DNA from 4 places in the Methylomonas sp. LL1 genome. Region 1 is predicted to be linked to each of the others. Evidence: riboswitches for the same ligand, from Rfam matches in the RefSeq annotation. Region 1 holds a riboswitch; each other region holds the start of a gene.

Region 1 (5,042 bases):
TTATCATCTGGTCTGGTTTCGGCAGGCAGCGGGCAAACTGGCGGTGGCGGTGGTGTCCCATCGGAAAATGATAGACAGCATCGCCTATTTTCAGCGGGCCGGCATCGAGCTCGACGCCATTTATCCCGAAAGCCTGTGTCTGCCGTATCAGCCCGGCAGTTGCTCGATGCTGGTCGAAAGCGATTGCGTCACCTTACGGACCGGTCCGCTGCAAGGCATGGGTATCGATGCCGGTTTTTTTCCTCGGCTGCTAGACGTATTGCAACAAGCGGGGCCGGAATGTCGACAGTGGCGCTTATGGTCGAGCCAACCCGCCGGCGCGTTGCGCCAACTGCTGCCGCCGGACACCCTGGAACAGTCGCTGGACACGGCCTGGCAACTGTTCGGCCAATCTTATAAAAGCGCAAGCGAGCTGAATTTGCTGAGCGGGCCTTACGCGCCCAGGGCCAATGATGAAGGCGACTGGCGCCGCTGGCTGCCGGCGACGGGTATTCTGCTATTGGCGATGGCTATCCAACTCGGTGGCCAGCTGAATCAGAACCGGCAACAACAGGCTGAATTGCAAAGCTTGGAGACGCAAACCCTGGAACTATTCAAACAGACTTTTCCGGACATCAAACGCATAGTCAATGTCAAAGCTCAGGCCGATCAGCAATTGATGGCCTTGAAAAAGCAAAGCGGCGAAGGAGCCGGCGCATTCATGCGGGTTTTATATGGCAGCGGTGAAATTCTGAAAGAATTCCCCGAAGCGCGATACCAACAACTGAGTTTTGCTGACGGTGCAGTGCTGCTGCGGCTTAAAACCGCCGATAGCGGCCGGCTGGAATCATTCAAACAACGGCTGCAAAGCCGATTCCGGGTCAACAGCAAGACAGTCGACGGCAGTTCAAACGGAGCGGAGGCACGGCTTGAAATTCGAGAACACTGAAATACTCAAGCGCTGGCGGGCCTTATCGGGCAGAGAGCGATTAATGCTGATGGCCGGGGTTGGAGGGCTTTGCCTGTATGCTTTATACCAGTTGGCTTACCGGCCATTGCTGGAGCAAAGCAGTTTGCTGCAACAGCAAATTCAATCCCAGCGCCAAATATACCGGCATTTACAACAAGTCGGCGCCGAAGTGGAGGTTTTACGCCAAAGCGGCGTGGTGCAAACCGAAGCGGAAAGCGCGAGTCAACCGCCGCTGGCGCTGATAGACGCCAGTAGTCAGCAACTACAAATTAAACCCGCCATTAAAAGTTTGCAACAAGAAGGCGACGATCAAGTCGCTGTATCGCTGGAGCAAGTCTCCTTCGATAAGCTGGTCTACTGGCTGGCTATTTTGGAAACCAAGCATGGCCTGCGGGTGCTGAGGATGGACATGGCCGATCAGTCCGAGGCGAACGGTTTGGTCAGCGTCAAGCTGATGATCGGCCGTGGCTAGGCCATTTTTGCCATATAGCCGCGACCCCATTAAAGCCAACTAAAGGTTTAGGCATTAAGGATTGGGTTGGAAATAATTTCCATAATGGGGCGATTTTAATCGTCCTGGGCGAATGACCCGTAAGAGCGCGTAGCGAATTCGCTCCTACGGGACTTCCAAGCAGAGGTTGTGTGGGAGGGGCTTTAGCCGCGACGATAATACTTAGGTCGCGGTTAAGGCACCTCCCACGCAGCCGGCATCCGATCGCAAAAAGATACTTCCGACTAAATCCAAATCCCTTCGGCTCGACCCAGCCGCCGATAAAACCCTCCCTCGGTTATTCCACTAATCCACAGTCTATCGATGCAATACGAATGTATTACGTTTCCGAAGAATGTAACCGTTCTGTAACGGTAATGCAGTGATTGCACAGGGATAATGCGCGGCAACAGATGACCGGCTGGATCGGTCATGGCCGAATCGGGATTGACTAGGGAACAGGGACGGCACGAATAGGGAGTGGGTAAGGGAAGAGGGTAGGGAGTAGGTCAGGGGAAAATGAAGGATGGTAGCGGGGATGCGCCACTCTTTGAGTGTTAGACAGGAAAGTGTGTAAAAGCCAAACCCGTCGCGAGGCGGGGACGGAAAGTCACGGGTCTTGAATTGTTAGTCATGCTTGCTTGCGAGTAGCTGGAGTTAAGAGCTTGCCGCTCCCCCCGGAGCGGCAATGACAGGGAAAACGATAAAAGACGGCCGGGCTGTCACCTTATGTATTCAAATTTTTTAAACATGAGGATAAACCATGAAACATTTTGCAAAAGTGGCCGTGGCCGCGGTTTTGATGGCGGGAGCCGGTGCGGCTAACGCGAGTATCGCATACGACCAAGGCAGCAATAACGAAGCCTATATGTCGGCCTACGACTTTACCACCGGTAAAACCTTTACCTTCGATACCGGTGTTAGTTTCGGCCAATTGTTGTCCAACGTCGCCAATGCGGCCTACAGCTTGTCTTTTGATTTTTCCAACGATAGCAACTGGCTGAACTTCATCACCGGTGCCGCTACCGACAAAATCAAGTGGGCTGTTGCCGTAGGGAGTTTAGATGATCTAGGCGCCATGATTACTCAGAACAATGCTGTTGTTGATATCGATCCAGCTGGTACTTTCTTTACCCTTCAAGCTGGTGCCACCATTCAAGCACATGCCATCGAAATCAATTCCAAGGTTGTGGTCAACAATACGCAAAATCTGAGCACAATCGCTTTGGATAGTGAAGGTGCAGGCCTGGGTCAACACGCCAACGCAGCCAGCGTTTGGGGTGGTCATAACCAAGACCCGCAAGCCGACTACGGCCAGTCCATCGGCTTCCAGTTGGGCATGATGAATCTGGATGAAAACAGTCCTAACTTTGGCCTTGGTCAAACCATTCCGACTACTTTCGCCGGCAAATGGACTCTGGCCGGCAACAGCCTGACCTACGCTGCCGCTCCCGCTGCGGTACCCGTTCCGGGCGCGGTCTGGATGTTCGGCGCCGGTCTGATGGGTTTGTTGGGCCTCAATCGCCGTAAAACCGCGGCATAAGCCGCGCTTCGCTTCCGGTGCTTATCCGGAAGCGTCTTTTTAAACTTAGCGAGACAATCACATGAAAAAGTTAGTTCTAAGCATGGCCGTATCCTCGGCGATGATCAGCGGTGCGGCTTTCGCCGACATCACAGTGGATGGCCAAGGCAAGGTCGTCGTTACGCAGACCGATACCTATGAAGTCTATTTGTCAGGCGCTTCCGCCGCGCTGGATTATATCGAAGGCTTGGCCACCAACGTCAACGTGCCGCTGGCCGAGCGCATGTGCGATTCCAGCAAGCCGATTTATAAGTTCAAGGACCAGATCACCGGTAAGGAACAAGATGCCTATTATTGCTCGCTGAACCCCAGCAATCCGCAATTGGTCGGCCTGGCCGGCAATAAAACCAATCTGTTGATCTACAAACGCAGCGAAGGCGGTTCGGCGCAAGGCGTCAATCCGCTGATCGACGATGCCAAGGGCAATGCCGCCAGTGCGACAATTTCGTTTTTGAACGTCGATCCTAGCGTGTGTGGCGTACCGTCCGCGCCTAGCCCGGTTTTGCGCACCGCTACCTGTACCTATAACAGCGCGGTGGTCGGCCAGCATCAAATGCATGTTCCCGACTTCGGTATCTCCGACGTCGACCCTGAACAATTCCGCGGTGTCAATACCCCTGCGGGTTTCTCGCCTGTTGCTACCAGCGACACCAGTTTGCTGCAAATCGAGTCCGCCGCCGGCCAAGTGTTCGGTATCGGCGCCACGCTGAAACTGCGTAACGCTTTGCAAGCAGCGCAATTTCCCGCTAGCAGCGTTTGTAACCCCGCCAATGCCGGCTATACCACCGGTTTGAACGGCACCGCCGAATCCGAAGCCTGTATGCCTAGCCTGTCGCGCGACTTGGTCGCCAGTATTGGTCTGGGTGAGTTGGATAGCTGGAATGATGTGCGTTTTGGCGCCAACAAGTTGTTCGATACCGCTCCCGCGGCCTATAAAGCCGGCAATCAACGCGTTCACTTTTGTACTCGCGTCAATGGTTCCGGTACCAAGGCTCAGTTCACCGTCAAGTACTTGAACTACCCTTGCGCCTTGCCTTCCGCAACCGCGCCTGCTCCTGGCAACCCTAGTACTCCTGAACTGGTCGCGGCTACCAAGATTCATGCCATGTCCACTTCAGGTGGCGTGTCCGAGTGCTTGACCGAGTTGGATACCATGGTCAACAGCGTCGGTAGCGCATTTAACAATACCTTTACTAGCGGCAACGGCCGCTGGGCGATCGGTATTCACGGTACCGAGAAAAACGCCAAGCAAACCGAAAGCTGGCGTTTCGTCAAAATCAACGGCGTAGCACCGACGCTGCAAAACGCGGCTAACGGCACCTATCTGGACTGGGTTGAGCTGACCTTCCAATACGCGAAAAACCATGCCTTCGAGGCCGGCGAAAAAGCCATCGTTGACGAGTTCATCAAGGCCGCAGGCAACCCAGCGGTTTTGGCGGCACTGAATGCCAACTTCTCGCATCCGTTCGGCGCGGCCGGTTATTTGGCTTCACCAAGAAACTACACGCCGGATGCCAATGGCTTGGTTAACCTGGCGGGTCCTATCAACCCCTACAGCCACGCTACCTCAGCTGAAGGTGTTAACAACTGCCGGGTTCCGACCGTTTACAACCTGGGATCACCAGCCGGCGCCGGTGTGCAGCTGAAATAATCGCAATCGCTGATTGTGAAATCATCGCGGCCAGGGACGGCCGCAACCCCTATGATCAACCCGCTGTTTCCACATAGTGTAGGCAACGATTTACAGGGCCGAGCCAGGGAAACAGATCAAAATGGAGAAGGAAAAGCATGAATAGCCTCTATAAACAGACATTGATCGCGGCCGCCATTACGTTTTCCTCCGCGTCAAGCGCTTTTGCCAGTCTACCCTGGATCGGTAGCGCCGATTATCTGGCCGCGCCCGGTGCGCAAAATGACGAAGCACTGGTCGGACCGTTCGATACCTACGATTTCGGCGCCGGCATAGGTTTGATCGTACCCGATAGCAGTGTTGCGGTAGGAAATACTTTTAGCGGCTGGAT
Region 2 (5,042 bases), 2.3 Mb from region 1:
CCGAGAACTATCATCAACAGTGGCAGAGCCATAAAGCACCTATAAACAAAAAATCAAAAACAATCCGGAATATTGCCGCGGGGGAGTCATCGTGGGGGCAATTGGCTTAATCAACCGTCCACTGTACTAATCCGCTATAGGCGCTGGCGATCACCACCACGCCAAACAGGATCCGGTACCAGGCAAAAATGATGAAATCGTGATGGCTGATGTAACGCAGCAAACCCTTGACCGCAATCAAGGCGCTGATGAAGGCGGCGATCAAGCCGACGGCAAACGAGGCCAGATCGCTTTCGACATGCAATATATCCCGATGCTTATATAAGTCGTACAGACTGGCGACGGTCAGGGTCGGAATCGCCAGGAAAAACGAGAACTCGGTGGACGCCTTGCGCGACAGGCCGAATAGCAGGCCGCCGATTATGGTGGAGCCGGAGCGCGATGTGCCGGGGATGAGCGCAAAAGCTTGGGCAATGCCAAGTTTGAACGCATCCAGCATGCTCAAATCGTCTACATGATGCACGCGTATCTTATGTTCGCGTTTTTCCGCCCAGATGATCACGAAGGCGCCGATGATAAAGGCCAATGCTACCGGAATCGGTTTGAACAACAAGGCTTTGAGTTGTTTGCCGAACAGCAAGCCCAAACTGGCCAGCGGGATGAAGGCAATCGCCAGATTCAGTACAAACTTTTGCGCTTGCCGGTCGCTGGTCAGGCCGGATAGCACCGAAGCGATCTTGGCCCGGTATTCCCAGCAAATCGCCAGAATCGCTCCGACCTGAATCACGATGGTGAACAGTTTGGCTTTGTCGTCGTTAAAGTCGAGCAGGTCGCCGGCCAGGATCAAATGTCCGGTGCTGGAGATGGGTAGAAACTCGGTCAGGCCTTCGACTACACCCAGAATCAGGGATTTAATCAGTAATTCAATGTCCATATCGTCAGGCTCCGTACCGAATCGGCACGCGGGTAAAAATCGGCATGTTGATCAGGTCGTTATTTAAGAAAAAGGTTGCTGAGGCAGGGCTAAAAGCCATGCAAACGGGGCGGGATTATAGTCGAAATCTCTATTGTTTCGTAACTTTAAGACCCGATCAGCAGGGGCGAGCTTGGCTGATGGGTGCCGGTTGGAATCAATTTTTAACTCGATTCGAGTTGTTGCAATATATCTACCGCATTTTGGCCTTCAATGATCGATTGTCGTGTCGTCATAAATTTCCTACTTGTTGTTGGTTTGATTGGGAGTTGCTTGGATATTGGTCGATGAAGTACGTCAAATCCCGCAATAAGGATGGCAAATCCCCGGCTTGGATTTCTGGGTGAAGGCGATCTAAACCTGCTTTTATGCCTGTAGGTTATGGATTACAAGGCTTTAGGAAAATGGCATAAATTTTGATTGATTAAAGTGTAACAGTATTACTACGTTTGAATATTGTTAGGGATGACTAGATGGCGGTTTGTCACGGCGATTTAAAAAACAACGCATCAACGCCGGGCAAATCCAGAAGCATCCATCGCCAAGCCTGCTGTGAAGCGGGTTCGGAAAGTCGCGGGTCTTGCGCAAATACAGCAAGACGGCCGGATTGCTCCCAGGTGATAGGGGTGCGGCATTTGCCGCATATCACGCACTTTCTTCAACGACATCAAGAATGGATTGATTTATGAATATGAATTTTCAATTGACCGCCATTGTTGCCTTATTGGCAGTCAGCGGTATCTCTCAAGCGGCTTTAACAACTTCCAGTGCGTCCGCTAGCTTCAATGGTTCGGCAAATGTCAGTGCTTCGGTTACGTCAAAAACCTCTGCCAGTGCCACCAATAATGGCGCGAGTGTTGCCAATGTTTCATTGGGACAATTTAATGCGGCTACCGGGGTTTTGACGGGTGTTGACCTGCAATTGACCTCGAATCGCCAGCAAATTATCGATGGTTATGGTTATAAAAATAATGGCCCGGGAAGAGACGCAAGCGGCAGCGGCAGCAGTACTGCAACCATGGCGGCGATCGGCGCTGCCGCCAATTTTGCAACCGCTATTAGCCAAGCCGGTGGCGCTTGCTCGTTAGCACATGGGCCAACGGGATTTACCGAATGCAGTTGGGGGTCGAATTCTGCTTCGGCGGTCGCCACCAATGCAACTGCAAGCGTGGCGAGTTCCAATCTAGATGATTACGTGGGTAGCGGCTCCGTCAACGCGGCACTGTCTCTGCCTACATTGGCCGTCACAACCACGTTAAGCAGAGCCCAAGGTCAAACCAGTGGTTCTCAGACCAATTACACGGTTGAATGGTCTGGCGACTTACAGGCTAATTACAGTTATTTGTTGCATGCAATGGCTTCGTTCGACGTCAGTTCGGCATCCAATTCCTTGACCCTCGACTTCGGCAATGTTGCCCAAAACAGTATCGCTTCATTGAATTTCGGTTTGTTCAATCTGGCCAATGCCGACCGTATCGGTCTGGACCTGGATAGCGTCAATGGCAGTGGCGATATCGGCGCGTTCGATACCGGTCTATCCATATTTGCCGATCTGGCCCAAGGTGGCAGCCAATCCTTCATCGCCAATCTGTTGACCGCCAACACCGGCGCTTTCAGCGCGCAATATCTGCTGAACCTGTCCGATGCGGATTTGGGCGCCAGCAGTACCCGCCAAAACTATCAATTGACCTTGAATCTGACCGGCAATGTCGTGGCCGCCGCCGCGCCAGTACCTCTGCCCGCCGCAGTCTGGATGTTCGGCGCCGGATTGGTGGGTATGATGGGTTCTGTGAAGCGTCGGAAACAGTAAATGACCCATTCGACGGTAGGATTTAACCCTGGTCACCCAGGGTTTGTATGGATGCGCGAGTCATCGATTAGGGGATAAGTAGCGCCCCGATATGGATTTGGGGCCGGTTTTTTAGCCGCGACCAAGACTTGGCCATGGTTTACCACTCTCGGCGATATCACGTGGGAGAATGAGTAGCAGGGGAGGTTTGTTAACCAAATCCTTAACGCCGTTGCCAGCCGGACGGCGTCTGTACATAATGCCCAGGACCGGCCTGATCGATGACTTTCTGTGCGGTCAGGCGGGCCACTTCGTCGGCCGGTACGCCGTTTTTGGTGGCGATGCGTTGGTATTCGGCCAGGCGCTGGGCGTTGATGCTATCCACCAGGGCTTTGACATCGGCTGGTGCGTTCGGGTCGACCAATCCTAGAAGGCCGTTCATTTGCTCGCCTACTTGTCCGGCGGCTTTGCTCTGGGCCAGATCGGCGGCGGCGGCCGGCATGGCGGACAAACACAAACCCAGCAATAAGGTCGCCAGCATGATTACGAAACTTTTGTTTTTCATCGATCGCTCCTTTAAAACAAGCCTTTTTTGTTGGTAATCAGATCGTCTACATCTTTCTCCACTTTCAAACGGATTTCGTGGTCGATTTTGACGTTCATATTGATTTCGATGGGTTTGTCCGGCGCTTCCAGCCTGACGGATGGCGAGCATCCGGACAGGTAAAAAGCGCTCAAAAGCATGCCCGCGCTATGTGCTGTACTCCACTTCATTGATTTCTCCGTTCCGCCGTCGGCGGCATGGGTTGATGATTGCTTATTGCGGCTTGGCGGGTTTCTTGGGTTGCCCACCGTTTTTTACCTGATCCAGGACCGGCTGATCGAAATTGCCCGCCAAAATGCCTTTTTGTAGTAGTTCCGGTAACTGACCGCTCAGATTCAGGTTGAAAGCGATGGGATGCCCCGATAACACTTGCGGATTTTTACCTTCCAGGCGCAAGCCGATTCGATATTCACCATTGGGCCGGTAATTCACCTTAGCTTGTAGGCTATGGTACAGCATATTGCGTAAGGCATTGAAGGCGATACTTTCGTCGTCCGTAGCCGGCCCTTGGTAACGTAACACGCCGGGTTCGGTAGCTGTGAGTTCACCCTCGCTGACCTCGATAGTGTCCGGCCCCAGTCTTAAAGGCAGCTTACCGCTGATGGTGCCGGTGCCGGACAGGGCCGGATAATTAAAACTGTCCAACAGTTGCGACAAATCGATGTTGTGCACGCCAAGGGTTAAATTTACTGGCAGCTGATCGATATTCACGATTTGCGGCAGGACTTCGAGCCTACCGCCAAATAGCGGCAAAGTCGCCCGTTCCAGGGTCAATAGGTTTTGCTGATAGCGGGCCTTGACCATCAGATCGCGTACCGTTGTCTTTTCTCCCAATGCCAGCTTGGCTACTTCCATTGATAACGTCATGGATAAATGGGCCAAATCCTGGATATCCAGTTGGATATGGCCCTCATCCGCCCGAATGGCGCCAACACTCAGGCCTAACTGGTAAGCTGTCAGATACGCTGAACCGGTCGGTGCGGATTGCGGCCGCCAACCCAAATGCAGCGTACCCATCAGATGGCCGGTGGAAAAACGCCAGTCATTCATGGTTTCCGGCAACCACGGCCTGGCAAGTTCGATAGCCTCGCTAGCGCTTAGATCCAAATGCCCGTCCAAGTCGAGTCGTGTAGTCGCCGTATTCAGGGCTAAATCGGCGCTGGATAAATAGCCTCCATCCCGTGTCAACATCAGCCGGCCATGCAGGTGTTCCAGTTTGTCATGCGATTCGGCGCTTAGGCTTAATTTGATCGCCGTGATGTTGGGATTTGCCTGAACGGCCGATGATGCCGCCATGTTTTGTTTCAGTTGGGCCGGCATCAAACTGGAAGTGGTTAGCCATTTAAGCAGCAAGCCGGCATCGGCGCTTAGATGGGCACGATGCTCGAGTTGATCCAGCTGTTGGTAATTCAGTTCGAAAATATTGCCGCCCGCGGCCTGCTCGACCTGCAATTTTACACCGCGCAAGTCGGGTGCCAGTTCGAGCCGTATCGTTTGTTGCGTATCCTGGAATATGGCCCGAATAGGCTTTTCCGGGGCAAAATCAAGCTCGGCGCTGCCGTTAAAAACAATGGCTCCTTGAGGTGTTTCGATTTGTAGATCCAGGCTGTCGATGGTTATCCGCTGCAATGGGATTAACGCCACTGTCGAAGTGGGTTGATCGTTTCCGGCCGCTT
Region 3 (5,042 bases), 620 kb from region 1:
CGTTAATAATACCGCGTGCCAATTTCTAGGCTATAGCCGTGAACAATTGCTGACGCGTACCGTGATGGATATCGATCCCGGTTTTAGCCGAGAGGCTTGGAGGAACCACTGGCAACAAGTCAAGCAGCGAGGTTCGCTGCAATTTGAATCGGTGCATAGAACCCGTGAAGGCTGTGAAATACCGGTAGAAATTGCCGCTAACTATATCGTTTTCGATGATTGCGAATATCACTGCGCATTCGTGCGGGACATCAGAGAACGCAAGACATTATTGGCCGAACTGGAACACCAGGCCCATTTCGATTACCTGACCGGTATTGCCAATCGTCGCCATTTCATGGAACAGGGCGAAATGGAGCTGGCGCGAGCACAACGATACGGCAATTCGCTTTCGATATTCATGCTGGATATTGATCACTTCAAGAAAATCAACGATAGCTTCGGTCATGCCGTCGGCGATAAAGTTCTGCAAAAAATGGGATGTATCTTTGCGCAGACATTGCGGGAAGTTGATATTCCAGGACGCCTAGGTGGGGAAGAGTTTGCGGTGCTACTGCCCGAAACCAATAGCAGTAAGGCGCTTGAAGTCGCCGAGCGGCTCAGAAACTTTGTCGCCAACACCACAATTCCGTTGGAAGCGGGGGTGTCGTTGCAGTTCACCATTTGTATAGGCGTGGCGACGCTGAGGGAAAAAATTTCCAACATCGACAGCCTGCTCAATTTGGCCGACAAGGCGCTTTATCAGGCCAAGGACAGTGGCCGGAATAAGGTTTGTGGACTGGAAGAATATCAATTATTCCGCTTGTAATGACCTCATCGGTTACGATTGGCCATAATTGGGCTGGCCCTAGAGTCAGTTAATCGTCTAAAAAATCACCCTATTGATTTGCGCTCAAGCCGTCGTGGTTTTTCAACTTATTGGCGGACGGATTCTATGAATTGAGCCAATGCGGATACCGAAGCAAAGATCTTAACCACGTCATCGTGTTCGACGTCGATTTTGACGTCGTATTTCTTCCTGATTGCCAAGCCCAACTCCAGTGCGTCGATCGAATCCAATCCCAGGCCGCTATTAAACAGCGCGGCGTCGGACTTGATATCGTCGACGTTCACCTCTTCCAGTGCCAGAGTGTCGATGATCAGCTGTTTTAATTCGATTTCAGTCTGACTCATAGCATACTCATGGGTGGGAGAAAGTGTCCCGAAATGTTGAATTCAGCAAAAAACGCTGATTGGTTTGAATCGCCGACAGCGGCAACACACGCAAACGATAGGCTGTAAAGCCGGTCGGGTTTGATTGAAGGTGCCGGCAAACGCCGTTCGCGAGCTGTTTCTGGAGTCAAATGTCGTGCCATTGTCGATCTCTGCCCTTGTTCCCTAAATGCAAAACAACAATCATGGAAAGCCATGATTGATAAAAACCGACAATTGTAACGGTTGCCGATGGCCATGACGAGTGTGTTGGGTTATGGCTTTATCACCAAGGCATCGTTTCTAAGGCAGATTTGGGTATTTTTATGCCAAATGACGGCTAGGTCTTTGATAAATGAGGCAAATGACTATATTGGTTAGTCATTTAACGCAGTTTAATTAACGCCGGGGTTGTTTAAGTATATTAGGGAATATTTTATATCATTGAAACCTAGGATTTTACTGGGTTTTGGCATGTAATATGATAATCATTCTTAGTTGGCTAGGTTTCTGGTCCGATCAGGGAATGATGAGTTTATGTTTTAGTTTATTGGATTTCCCCTCGCCAACCAAGCCACACCCGTCGCGAGGCGGGGCCGGAAAGCCACGGTTCTTGAAAATAACAAAAACAAGAAGGCCGGGCCGCCTCCTAAAGTGATGGGGAGGAAGCGGCGTTTGTCTTTTCCCGAGGCAACGCCGAGAACATTACTGTTAACAATAAATAATTATTTGTACAGTAAAGAGGATTAAAAATGAAAAAAATCGCACTATCTCTAATTGCTCTAGCAAGCTTTTTGTTTGCAAGCCAGGCGTTCGCGCACGTTTCTTACTACAATTTGAACGCCAATAACCCTTCAGTAAGAGCTGTAACCAGCAATATCGGTTGGTCTGATGCGGCAGATGGCGATTGGGGTGATAGCCATCACGCTGCTTGGTTTAAATTTACATGGCTATGAACTTACCACAGGTTACCCGATCTGAATTTTAGTGGGATATTCTGGAGAGCGGTCATGCAAGCAAAGATCACGAGTTTTTGGGAGTGGCAACAGCACTTTGCCGATGAAAAAAGTTGTCTTCAAGCCATCATCAACCTCAGGTGGCCTGAAGGGTTTTGCTGTCCACGCTGTGGCCATCAGAAAGGTTGGTTGCTCCAGACACGACATGTCTACGAATGTGCAGTTTGTCATCATCACACATCGGTGACAGCCGGCACCTTGTTTCACAACACCAAATTACCGCTCGTGAAATGGTTTTGGAGTCTTTATTGGGTATCGTCGGACAAGGGTAGTATCTCCGCATTGCGGCTGACCAAACTAATTGGTGTTTCCTGGCTGACGGCGCAACGGCTGTTGAGAAAATTACGCACGGCCATGGGTGATCAGAATAATCTGTACAAACTAAGCGGCATTATCGAATTCGATGATGCCTTTATCGGCGGCAAACGTGCCGGTAAACGCGGGCGAGGCGCCGCCGGTAAAACCACTATTTTAGTGGCTTGCGAACATAATGATGGTAAGCCCGGCTTTGTGGCTATGAAGGTGGTTGAGCAGGTGACGCACGAGAGTGTTAGAGCATTCGCCCAACAAACGCTTGCCCCAGGCCAAACCCTGCATACCGATGCGCTGGCTGCGCTCAATGTGCTGGCCGAGGAACATCACCATATCGCCAAGGTAACCCCTCCTGAAATGGCGAGTGAATGGTTACCTTGGGTTCATGTGGTCATCAGTAACCTTAAAAGCTATTTGCTGGGTACTTACCATGGTGTGTCAGGTAACTATGTACAGGAATATCTCGACGAATTTTGCTATCGGTTGAATCGACGATTTTGGGAAAACCAGATTCCTAACCGATTACTCACGCTATGCGTCACACATGACCCGGTATTTCTTCAACCTGCAACTTGTTCATAGCCATTTAAATTTAACTTGGCCCAAGACTCTTTGGTCAGTATTACAGTTACTGGTTTAAATGCGGGTACCTACGCAAGCGTTAACCAAAATGGTGCCGCAATTAATGTGACGACTTCTTTAAACCTGGCAGATGTTGGTTTTTCCATTTACAAAGGTTTGTTTCCTGCTGGTGCGTATGATTCTGCCGCTTCATTGCCAATTGATGCTGGGAAAGACGGTCGCTGGGATGCCTTAGGCGACACAACTATGGCTAACAATTCCGCAGTAGTTGGCACTGCAATATACAAAACTGCAGTTAATAACAGCACTGGTAATATTGAAACTTTGATCAACTATTTCCTGGCCGCGGGTGATTACAGTATTGGTACAGGTGGTGCATTTGGTTCTACCGGTACCGTAATTGACGCTAATGTTGGTGATCACGCAGGTTCCTACGCGATTCAAGCATCTTTGAGTGTTCAAGCTGTTCCGGTTCCAGGTGCCGTCTGGCTGTTCGGTAGTGCGGTAGCCGGTTTGGTTGGCCTTAATAGACGTAAACGTGTGCTTAACTGAGACTCAGGAATAGCCTATAGCCTAAAGGAAATAGGCAACACGTTTTGAACAGGATGACTTGGAGTTTGGTTGGAAATAATTTCCCTGAATTCATGTAGGGGGCGATTTTAATCGCCCAGGGCGAATGAATTCGCCCCTACAGGACATTCGAATATCAGGAACTTGTTTTTGACGAAATTCTTTGAACGCTGGAGGTTAAAGGATTAACTTGAGCAAGGAAGCATGCAACCCCGACACGGAATGAAGCCGGTTCGGGGTTTTTTATGGGTAGCATGGTACAAATCCTTATTATTAAATTTCATTGATTTCATTTATGGCAAAAAAAACCGGGTCTGGATCGCCATCCACAGCAGCCCATAAATCCAATATCCCTAACTTAAGCAAGGCGGTCCTGTTGCTCACCGTGACCCTCAGCGGCGGAGCCGTGATGATCCTGGAATTGCTGGGTACCCGCATCATCGCGCCATTCTATGGCGCCAGTCTGTATGTGTGGTCGGCGCAGATAGCCGTGACCATGATCGCCTTGGCGCTCGGTTATTATCTGGGCGGTTTTCTGATCGATCGTTATCCCAAGCTACGTCTGGCTCATGTGATCATGCTGGCGGCGTTGGCGACCAGTTTGATTCCCTTTATCAGTGCAACAGTGATGACGTTGACTAACCCGCTAGGCATGCGCGGTGGTGCGTTTACCAGCGCTTTCCTGTTATTTGCCTTGCCTTTGACGACGCTGGCGATGGTCGGTCCGTTCGTGATTAAACTGGCGACCGAAACCCTGGAGGATGTCGGTAGTACGGTTGGTTCCGTCTATGCGATCAGTACGGTAGGGAGCGTGCTGGCAACCCTGTTACTGGGATTTTTTCTGTTGCCGGTATTCGGCACTCGGGCCATTATTTTTGCTCTGGGATTGATACTGATGTTATGGGCGATAGGCTTGATGTTGGGCGATAAACGGGGATTTGCCCATATTTCATCGACGCTGCCGTTAATGATGGTTGCAATAGTCACTGGCCTGCTCAGTATCAATGGCTATGCCAAGTCGCAACAAGTCGGCCGCGAGTTCAAGGTTTTGCATGAAGCAGAAAGTATTTATGGTTGGGTGCGTATCGTGGATCATCAACGGGACGGTTATCGGCTGTTGCTGTCCGACGCTTCGGTTTTGAGTGCGATGTCCTTGGCCGACGGCAAAACCTTGCTAGGCTATCAAACCATCATCGGTACTTTGCCGGTTTTGCGGCCCCAAGCATCCGACGCCCTTGTGATAGGCTTGGGCGGTGGCCATATCGCCCGCGATTTGAAATCCAAGGGCTTGACTACCGATACCATAGAAATCGATCCGGTGGTGGCCGATGCCTCGTTGAAATACTTCAATTTCACGCCTACCGGCGAATT
Region 4 (5,042 bases), 850 kb from region 1:
TGGCGCTGCCGTCATCCTTCCAAAAATGGGTATCCGGGTCGATATAGGTAAATTCACCATCGCCGTTGAGATCGACAGCATTTGTCGTTGAGTTATCCGTGCTTTCGTAAGCTAACACGTTCACCTTGAAACTACCGGCTGTCGGCATGACGATTTTCCAAACATCGAAAGTCGAACCACCGATTTGCTGAAAAAGGCTGCCGTTGATTTCCAGGGAATTAGCCGCTTGCGCGGGCGTCAGATAGGTGCCGCTGACCAGTGTGGCGGCCGTAAGGATTTTAAGCAATGAATTCATGTCCGTTCCTTTTGACAGATGGAAACTAAAAAGGCGAAGCCTAAGCTTCGCCTTGACTTGATTTTACGCAGTCACTGCCGCTTTACGGCGGCCAAAGCCGACCAAACCGGCGATGGCGCTACCGAACAGCCAGACCGCGCCAGGGACGGGAACCGCAGCTACCGACATACTTGCTTTATAGAACTCATTCACATTGTCAGTGCCATTGCCCCCAACCCACAAACTGTAGTTACCAGCGGCCAGGTTATTAAAGGTATATGTTACTGAACCACCGTCCACAGTGGTTGCCGCGTGGCCGACATAGGTCAATTCGTTACTACCACGCGTGGTTGGTGCAAAAGGGTTTGCGTTCCATGAACCGTGCTTGCTGCTGGTAGCTGTAGCATCCCAACCACTCCACAAGGTAAAACCAGGAGCGAATGTGGAAGCCAGACTGGAATCGGCTTCGACCGTAATGGTCAAGTTTCCAGCCACTTCCATATTGATCAGACCGAAATCCAACGCATTACCCCAGCTTGAAGCTGGCTTCCATTTATTGTTAATGGATTCCAAAACAAAATTTGATGCAGCCCCCTTGTTGTTGATCGCATCAGCCGCCGATATTTCGTAAACAGTATCAACATGGTGAATATTGGCCACCCAGGTGACAGGCAAATTACCGTCATAAGAAGGTGCACCACCCGTCCAAGAGCCGGTTGCATCGGAACCATTGACGTTTGGAGCTTGTCCGCCGGCTGCATCCAAATGATAGGAAACATGCGCTTCAGCAGCAGTTGCACCCATGATTGAAGCGGCAATTGCTCCCGCGATAGCCAGTTTTTTAAATTGAATCATTGCTTTCCATTCCTAAATTGTTATGTAAATTGCATTCTCATCTGAACGAATGCACTCGCACCCCTCGTCTCCGAGAGGGCAACCCGGCCATCTTGTTAGGCTCAAGACCCGTGGCTTTCCGAACCCGCCTCGCGACGGGGGTGGCTGAAGCATGAAGCTCCCCAACAATCCTTTGACAGTGCTTTTGCTTACCACAAACAAGCCAAGTACAAAATCATGAACACGGCGAACCAGAGATTTGCCGGCATTCATTCAGCATGGGCCGGAAAAAATTTTGTAAGCACTGCCTGACAACTGCATTCGGACTAATGCAACCCTTATGCCAATTGCCAAACACCTGAAATACAGGGACTAAAAATAAAACCAGCGTTAGCAAGGACTCGGAAATACGTGATATGGCTCATCACGCAACGTGAAATACCCTATTTTCAGCTCTAACACACCTCATTTAGGCCGCATGAAATGATTATCAAAGAAGCTCATTGTCGGATAATACCGACGCATCATTAAAAACCGCCTTAGACGCCATTAAATGCCACGGAAGATTGAGAATTGGATTTTCCTTTGGGCAGAGGGTTACGATCGTCAGCACAAATAAACGCAGCTAATGATCGGACGAAAAATATCTTCCAGAAATTTTGGGAAGCAATATGGTAGATACTCTGTTCCAAGTCAACAAAATTCCATCACTTTTTCACTCAGCGATGATGGGTGTCGGAATGACATAAAACCGTGTGTTATCGAACGGCTGGTCGTGCTTTAGCATGCCATGGATCGCATGCAGTAATTTACGCATCACTGCGCAGACGGCCTGTAAAGGTTTCTTGCCGTTGTCGACCAAGTGCTGGAAATAAGCGCTGACATGGGGATCATGCTGTTTGGCGCTCAAGGCCGGCATATACAATGCCGAGCGAATATGCCGGTTACCCGCCTTGGACAGCCGCATTTTCTTATGTACGCTTTTGCCGGATTCAAAGGCTTTGGGATCGAGCCCGGCAAACTTGACCCATTCGCGATGCGACAGGTTGGGTGGCAATAACAGCAGTTCGCCCATCAAAGCAATGGCGCTGGTTTGGGCAATGCCTTTGATGCCGGTCAGCAACTCAAAAACACGCTTGAGTTCCGGGTGCTGGTTGATCAAGGTCATCGCTTCGGCGGCCAAGGTATCGATGCGTTTTTCCAATTGACTGATCGCCAGCTTGGCATCGCGCAGCAACGCCTTTGGAGTTTCCTGAGTCGCACTCAGTGCATGCAGATGGTTTTTCGCGGCAGCTTTCTGACCGGTCAGCGCATCAATGCGGCGGGCAAACCCGCGCAAAGCCAGGGTCTGATTCGATGGCCGGGTCCAGGCGACAAAGTCCATGCGCTCGACGTATTCGGCCAGGGTATTGGCATCAACGGCATCGGTTTTGCTGTTTCTCATCAACACCTTGGCGAAGTTATGCGAGGCCTTGGGATTGACGACCATCACGGGAATACCGGCGTCATGCAACGCAATTGCCAGGTCGAAATGGTAAATGCCGGTGGCTTCCAGGCAGACTTTGATGCCCGGCAGCTTGATCAGCTTGTTGACCAAGCGGGCACGGTCAGAGCGGGTATTGGCATATTTTTGTGGATCGAACGACTTGCCGTTCTTGCGGATCACCAGCACCAATTCATCGGCTCCGACATCCACGCCGGCAAACAGGCGGTGGATAGATTCAGCGATGGCATTGATTGGGAGGTTCGTCATAATCGTTTTTTAATTCAGTTAAAGGTTAAGTACACTATTCACCGGTTCCCGACCCTGCGCATGCACCTACCTTCCTTGTGTATGCAGGCTCTAAGCCTCGGATACTCCACGGTATGGGTGAATAGGGCGGGGGCCAATCTACAGCACAGGCTCTGGTATTTACCAGTCCTCAGGGGCGAACGGCCTCCCAATGAACGATGACAGCTTAATCGGTTCTTCTAGGCTATCGGTTGTTAAAATTCATCATACAAGGGGCGAATTCATTCGCCCGGTGAAATGCCATGAGGCGAATAAATTCGCCCCTACAGCAGACTCTGATCACAACCGCAATCGAATCGGGAAATTAATTTTTGCTGAATCCTGACTTGAAATATTTCGCAAGCGAGGATTTCTGCCTGTGCGGAGTAAAAATCAGCCGGTTAACGCCCCAAACGCCGTTCCAACTCCAGCACCCGCCGGGTGGTCTGCAGCACGGTGTCGGGATTTAAACTCATCGAGTCTATGCCGATCTCGACCAGATATTCGGCCATTTCCGGATAATCCGACGGCGCCTGGCCGCATAGCCCCGAATGCCTGCCGTTGCGTCGAGCGCCTTCCACAGCCATTCGAATCATGGTCTTGACGCCGGGATCGCGTTCGTCGAAGTCGTTGGCGACAATTTCCGAATCGCGATCCACGCCCAGCGTTAATTGGGTCAAGTCATTGGAGCCGATCGAAAAACCGTCAAACAGCCGGCTGAATTCGTCGATCAGAATCACGTTATTGGGTATTTCGCACATCACATAGATTTCCAGTCCGTTGTCGCCGCGCTTCAATCCATGCCGTGCCATCGCCTCCAGCACTTTCTCCGCCTCGCCGATGCGCCGGCAAAACGGGATCATCAACACCACGTTGGTCAACCCCATCTGCTCGCGCACCCGCTTCATCGCCGCGCATTCCAGCGCAAAGCCTTCGGCATAGGCCGGATGCACGTAACGCGAGGCGCCGCGAAAGCCGATCATCGGATTGGCCTCTTCGCGCTCAAACCAGCGTCCGCCCAGCAAGGTGGCATATTCGTTGGTTTTGAAGTCGGACATCCTGACCACCACCGGCTTGGGATAAAACGCCGCGCCGAGGGTGCCGACGCCTTCCGCCAGGCGTTGGATGAAAAAGTCCTCGGGCTTGGCATAACCCTCGGTCAAAAGTTCGAGCCGCTCCAATTCATCGGCATCCTCGACCCGCTCCGGATGGATCAACGCCAGCGGATGAGCCTTGATGTATTCGGTGATGATGAATTCCATCCGCGCCAGCCCGACACCATCATTGGGCAGGAAGCTATGCTTGAAGGCCAGCTCCGGATTGCCCAGATTCAGCATGATCTTGGTTTTCGGCCGCTGCATTTGCGATAAATCGGTACGAATGACCTCGAAATCAACCCGGCCGCGATAGACCTTGCCGGCATCGCCCTCGGCGCAACTGACCGTCACGTCACTGCCGCTGACGATAGTCGCCGTGGCGTTTTCGCAACCAATCACCGCCGGCACCCCCAACTCGCGGGCGATGATTGCGGCGTGACAGGTACGGCCGCCGCGGTTGGTGACGATGGCGGCGGCGGTCTTCATCACTGGCTCCCAGTCCGGCGTGGTCATATCCGCCACCAAAACCTCGCCGGGTTTGAAGGTCGACAATTTGGAAACATTGTCGATCACCCGGGCCGCGCCGACCGCAATCTTGCTGCCGACCGCGTGCCCCCTGACCAGAACCTCGCCGCCCTGCTTGACCAGATATTGCTCCAGCACATTGCCGCTGCGCTGCGAAGCCACGGTCTCCGGCCGGGCTTGGACGATGTAGAGTTGCCCGTCCAATCCGTCCTTGGCCCATTCCATATCCATCGGCCGGCCGTAATGGCGCTCGATCTTGATCGCATAATCGGCCAGTTGCAGCACCTCGGCATCGCTTATGCAAAAAAGGCGGCGTTCTTCGTTGGCGGTGGCGACATTACGGATAGGCTCGCGGGTACGGCCGTCGCTGTAGATCATCTTGATTTTTTTCGCGCCCAACGTTCGCCGCAATACCGCACGGTAGCCTTGGGCGAAAGTCGGTTTATGCACGTAAAACTCGTCGGGATCGACCGCACCTTGCACCACATTTTCACCTAGGCCGTATGCGCCGGTAATGAATACCGCATCCTTGAAACCGGAC

What was found. A riboswitch is a leader RNA that binds a small molecule or an ion and turns the genes downstream of it on or off. The one in region 1 is predicted to bind cyclic di-GMP.
Region 2: linked by a shared signal. The riboswitch ahead of IVG45_RS18660 (hypothetical protein) and the one ahead of IVG45_RS22605 (PEP-CTERM sorting domain-containing protein) in region 1 are both predicted to bind cyclic di-GMP.
Region 3: linked by a shared signal. The riboswitch ahead of IVG45_RS04480 (hypothetical protein) and the one ahead of IVG45_RS22605 (PEP-CTERM sorting domain-containing protein) in region 1 are both predicted to bind cyclic di-GMP.
Region 4: linked by a shared signal. The riboswitch ahead of IVG45_RS10855 (VPLPA-CTERM sorting domain-containing protein) and the one ahead of IVG45_RS22605 (PEP-CTERM sorting domain-containing protein) in region 1 are both predicted to bind cyclic di-GMP.

Annotation. Positions count from the first base shown of each region.
Region 1 covers NZ_CP064653.1:1,477,983-1,483,024, reverse strand. The annotation lists gene gspL (type II secretion system protein GspL) at 1-928, shown strand, start outside; gene gspM (type II secretion system protein GspM) at 909-1,421, shown strand; cyclic di-GMP riboswitch class I at 2,009-2,083, shown strand; gene IVG45_RS22605 (PEP-CTERM sorting domain-containing protein) at 2,203-2,982, shown strand; gene IVG45_RS07185 (hypothetical protein) at 3,044-4,672, shown strand; gene pepA (flocculation-associated PEP-CTERM protein PepA) at 4,810-5,042, shown strand, end outside.
Region 2 covers NZ_CP064653.1:3,978,635-3,983,676, forward strand. The annotation lists gene IVG45_RS18650 (calcium/sodium antiporter) at 1-32, opposite strand, end outside; gene IVG45_RS18655 (undecaprenyl-diphosphate phosphatase) at 107-934, opposite strand; cyclic di-GMP riboswitch class I at 1,504-1,588, shown strand; gene IVG45_RS18660 (hypothetical protein) at 1,659-2,783, shown strand; gene IVG45_RS18665 (YdbL family protein) at 2,986-3,327, opposite strand; gene IVG45_RS18670 (YnbE family lipoprotein) at 3,339-3,536, opposite strand; gene IVG45_RS18675 (YdbH domain-containing protein) at 3,580-5,042, opposite strand, start outside.
Region 3 covers NZ_CP064653.1:859,447-864,488, forward strand. The annotation lists gene IVG45_RS04470 (diguanylate cyclase) at 1-808, shown strand, start outside; gene IVG45_RS04475 (phosphopantetheine-binding protein) at 916-1,173, opposite strand; cyclic di-GMP riboswitch class I at 1,755-1,841, shown strand; gene IVG45_RS04480 (hypothetical protein) at 1,944-2,147, shown strand; gene IVG45_RS04485 (IS1595 family transposase) at 2,202-3,101, shown strand; gene IVG45_RS04490 (hypothetical protein) at 3,117-3,653, shown strand; gene IVG45_RS04495 (spermidine synthase) at 3,967-5,042, shown strand, end outside.
Region 4 covers NZ_CP064653.1:2,323,300-2,328,341, forward strand. The annotation lists gene IVG45_RS10850 (VPLPA-CTERM sorting domain-containing protein) at 1-295, opposite strand, end outside; gene IVG45_RS10855 (VPLPA-CTERM sorting domain-containing protein) at 359-1,129, opposite strand; cyclic di-GMP riboswitch class I at 1,204-1,284, opposite strand; gene IVG45_RS10860 (IS110 family transposase) at 1,824-2,861, opposite strand; gene ppsA (phosphoenolpyruvate synthase) at 3,281-5,042, opposite strand, start outside.